Regions from separate parts of the Halomonas sp. PBN3 genome, predicted to be linked through region 1. Evidence: predicted binding sites of a transcription regulator. Region 1 holds the regulator's gene; the other holds the start of a gene.
What was found. Region 1 encodes sigma-54, which starts transcription at its own class of promoters, with help from an activator protein. Its sites were predicted from a motif close to TGGCACNNNNNTTGCTNT; they were not measured.

Region 1 (2,156 bases):
CGGGTCGAGATCGCCCGCGCCCTGGCGACCGAACCCGCCTTCATCCTGCTCGACGAGCCCTTCGCCGGGGTCGACCCCATCTCGGTGGGCGAGATCAAGGGGATCATCCGCCAGCTTAAGGCCCGCGGCATCGGGGTGCTGATTACCGACCACAACGTCCGCGAGACCCTCGACATCTGCGACACCGCCTACATCGTCGGCGACGGCAAGATCATCGCCGAGGGGGACGCCGCGGCGATCCTCGCCAACCAGCGGGTTCGCGAGGTCTACCTGGGGCAGGACTTCCGGCTCTGAAGCGGACATGCGCGCCAAGCCGCTGACCACCATATCGTTATTCGCTTGTGGCACGCCTCGCGCGTCTGGCACGGAAGTTGCTTTAGCCACGCTTGCGCGCGTCGTCGCCAGGCGCTAGGGTGAGGCTTTCCGACACGCCAGGAGGACGCCTCCCATGGCCATGAAGGCTTCCCTGCAGCTGCGGGTCGGCACCCAGCTGACCATGACGCCCCAGCTGCAGCAGGCCATCGCCCTGCTGCAGCTCTCCACCCTGGACCTGCGCCAGGAGATCCAGCAGGCGATGGAGTCCAACCCCCTGCTGGAGCTCGACGAGGAGTTCGGCGAGCAGGCCAGCGTGGAAACGCCCGAGGAGGAGTGGGCAAGCGAGATCCCCGCGGAGCTGAGCACCGACAGCGAGTGGTCCGACACCTACACGGACCTAGCCGCCCCGGCGGGCGGCGAGGGGCCCGACTTCGAACGCCAGGCCGAGGGCCAGAGCCTGCGCGGCCACCTCGCCTGGCAGCTGGCGATGAGCGACCTGGCCCCGCGCGAGCGCCAGATCGCCGAGAGCCTGATCGATGCCGTGGACGACGCCGGCTACCTGTCCAGTCCCCTCGACGAGCTGTGCGAGGGGCTCAGGGCGCAGGGGCTGGCCGGGCTGCGCAGCCGCGAGGTGGAGGCGGTGCTGCTGCGCCTGCAGCAGTTCGAACCCACCGGGGTCTTCGCCCGGGACCTGCGCGAGTGTCTGGCGCTGCAGCTCGCCGCCCTCCCCGACGACACCCCCTGCCTGCCCCAGGCGCGGCGCCTGGTGCGCCAGTTCCTGGAGGCGCTGGCCGGCGACGACCGCCGCCTGCTCAAGCGCCGCCTGGGGCTCGACGACGCCGCCCTGGAAGCCACCATCGCCCTGGTGCGCGCCCTGGACCCACGCCCCGGCAGCGCCTTCGCCGGGGTCACCGACGACTACGTGGTTCCCGACCTGGTCGCCTACCACGACCGTCATGGCTGGCGGGTCGAGCTCAACCCCGAGGCGCTGCCGCGGCTGCGCATCCAGCCCGACTACGCGGCGCTGATCCGTCGCGCCGACACCAGCGACGACAACCGCTTCCTCAAGGACCACCTGCAGGAGGCGCGCTGGCTGATGAAGAGCCTGGCCAGCCGCAACGACACCCTGCTGCGGGTCGGGCGTGAGATCCTGGCACGCCAGCTCGACTTCCTGGAGCAGGGCGAGGAGGCGATGAAGCCGCTGATCCTGGCCGACATCGCCGAGGCGGTGGAGATGCACGAGTCGACCATCTCCCGGGTCACCACCCAGAAGTTCATCCATACCCCTCGCGGGGTCTTCGAGCTCAAGTACTTCTTCTCCAGCCAGGTGGGTGGCGAGGGGGACGGCGACGCCCACTCCAGCACCGCCATCCGTGCCCGCCTCCGCAAGCTGATCCAGGAGGAGCCGCCGCGCAAGCCGCTCTCCGACAGCAAGCTGGTCGCCCTGCTGGACGAGGCCGGCATCAAGGTGGCACGCCGCACCGTAGCCAAGTACCGCGAGGCGATGGGCATCCCCTCCTCCAGCGAGCGCAAGCGGCTCCGCTGACCCGCGTCAAGGCGCCGTCCCACGCGCCTGGCGCGGGGGGTATGCAAGGCAGGAAAAAGGGTTACAATCGAATCACAACCAACGAGCAAGGAGCGTGTCATGCAAGTCAATATCACCGGCCATCATGTGGAACTGACCGATGCCCTGCGTGACTATGTGAACGAGAAGCTGACTCGCGTGGAGCGCCACTACGACAACATCACCACCGTGCAGGTGACCCTGTCCGTGGAGAAGGAGCGCCAGTCCGCCGCCTGCACCCTGCATGCCGCCGGTGCCGACCTGCACGCCGAGGCGC
Region 2 (2,156 bases), on a different contig from region 1:
ATGCCGTCGTGGCTGGCGGTGAAGTTGAGGAAGCTGCAGCCGGGCGGCAGGCTCGGCAGGCTCTTAAGCCAGGCCGCCAGGGTGCCCGCCTCGCCGCTGGTCAGGGTGTGCAGCAGCAGCGGTGGCAGCGGGAACTGGTAGACCAGGTGCGCCTCGTCGGGGAGATGTTCGTCGGCAACGCGATCGAGACCCAGGTAGCTGAGGTTCTCGCGATGGGGCACGTTGGTCTCGGTGAGCAGCAGGGTGCCCGGTGCCACGTGGTCGACCACCGCGCGCAGCAGCCGCACCACCTCGTGGGTTTGGGGCAGGTGGATGCAGGGGGTGCCGACCACCTTCCACAGGTAGGCGATGGCGTCGAGCCGGATCACCCGGGCGCCCTGGCCGAGGTAGAAGAGCAGGATGCCGATGAACTCCAGCAGCACGTCGGGGTTGGCGAAGTCGAGGTCGATCTGGTCCTCGGAGAAGGTCGCCCAGAGGTGGCGGGTGCCCCGCCGCGTGGGCACCGCTACCAGCAGCGGCGAACTGCGCGGTCGCACCACCGCCGAGAGGTCGGTCTCCGGGTCCATCTCGATGAAGTAGTCGCGCCCCGGATGGCTGCCGGTCAGGTAGTCGACGAACCACAGCGACTCCCGGGAGACGTGGTTGAGCACCAGGTCCACCGCCAGGTCGTGTCGCCCGGCCAGAGCGCGCACATGGGACCAGTCGCCGAGGTCGTCGGCGACCTCGCGGTAGTGGATCACCGAGAAACCGTCGTCGCTGCTCCAGGGGAAGAAGGGCAGCAGGTGCACGCCGCTGAAGGTCTCCGCCAGGCGCGTCTCCAGGAAGTCGTCCAGCACCGCCAGGGGCGCGCGGCTCTCCTCCAGCAGGCTGTCGCCATAGCTGATCAGCCACTGGTCGCGCTCGCTCCAGAGTGGCGCATCGGGGGTGTCGGGGAGGGGCGGGGCCTGATGGGCCAGCAGGGTGAGCAGCCGGCGCAGCACCTCGTCGGCGCGCGGGCCGTAGAGGAAGGCCAGGTGGCCGTGGGCGCGGCGGCGGAAGGCCTCGGCGTCCAGCGAGACGGCGACGGAGGGGGTGAAGGGGGGGCGGTCTGACATGGCCGGGTCTCCTCGTGGCGACCCCTAAGCCATGCAGGGCCCGTGCCAGCCTGGCGGCATCCGCTGACGCAGCTCGCCGGCCCGGGGGCCGGCGAGATCCGTTCAGGTGGGCGGTGGAGGCATCACACCTCCTGGTAGAGCCGGCTGCCGGTCTCCCGGAACTTCTCCGCCTGTTCCTCCATGCCCTTCATCACCGCCTCCTGATCGCCATCGAGGCCGTTATCCCGAGCATAGTCTCGCACCTCCTGACTGATCTTCATGGAGCAGAACTTCGGCCCGCACATGGAGCAGAAGTGGGCCACCTTGGCGGAGTCCTTGGGCAGGGTCTCGTCGTGGTACTCGCGGGCGGTGTCCGGATCGAGGCCCAGGTTGAACTGGTCCTCCCAGCGGAACTCGAAGCGCGCCTTGGACAACGCGTTGTCGCGGCGCTGGGCGGCCGGGTGGCCCTTGGCGAGGTCGGCGGCGTGGGCGGCGATCTTGTAGGTGATGATGCCGGTCTTGACGTCGTCCTTGTTGGGCAGGCCCAGGTGCTCCTTGGGGGTCACGTAGCAGAGCATGGCGCAGCCGTACCAGCCGATCATCGCCGCCCCGATGCCGGAGGTGATGTGGTCGTAGCCGGGGGCGATGTCGGTGGTCAGCGGGCCGAGCGTATAGAAGGGCGCCTCGTGGCACGCCTCGAGCTGCTTGTCCATGTTCTCCTTGATCAGGTGCATGGGCACGTGGCCCGGGCCCTCGATCATCACCTGGACGTCGTGCTTCCAGGCGATGCGGGTCAGCTCGCCCAGGGTCTCGAGCTCGGCGAACTGCGCCTCGTCATTGGCGTCGGCCACCGAGCCCGGGCGCAGGCCGTCGCCCAGCGAGAAGGCGACGTCGTAGCGCTTGCAGATCTCGCAGATCTCCTCGAAGTGGGTATAGAGGAAGCTCTCCTGGTGGTGGAAGAGGCACCACTTGGCCATGATCGATCCGCCCCGGGAGACGATGCCGGTGACCCGCTTGGCGGTCAGCGGCACGTAGCGTAGCAAGACGCCGGCGTGGATGGTGAAGTAGTCGACGCCCTGCTCG

Region 2: the regulator sigma-54 is predicted to act here: its motif matches at 1,125-1,142, upstream of Q673_RS29650 (sugar phosphorylase).

What each region holds. Positions count from the first base shown of each region.
Region 1 covers NZ_AXCA01000157.1:174,451-176,606, reverse strand. Annotated here, with positions in the region: gene lptB (LPS export ABC transporter ATP-binding protein) at 1-294, shown strand, start outside; gene Q673_RS27490 (RNA polymerase factor sigma-54) at 449-1,861, shown strand; gene hpf (ribosome hibernation-promoting factor, HPF/YfiA family) at 1,961-2,156, shown strand, end outside.
Region 2 covers NZ_AXCA01000163.1:200,132-202,287, forward strand. Annotated here, with positions in the region: gene Q673_RS29650 (sugar phosphorylase) at 1-1,094, opposite strand, end outside; gene thiC (phosphomethylpyrimidine synthase ThiC) at 1,217-2,156, opposite strand, start outside.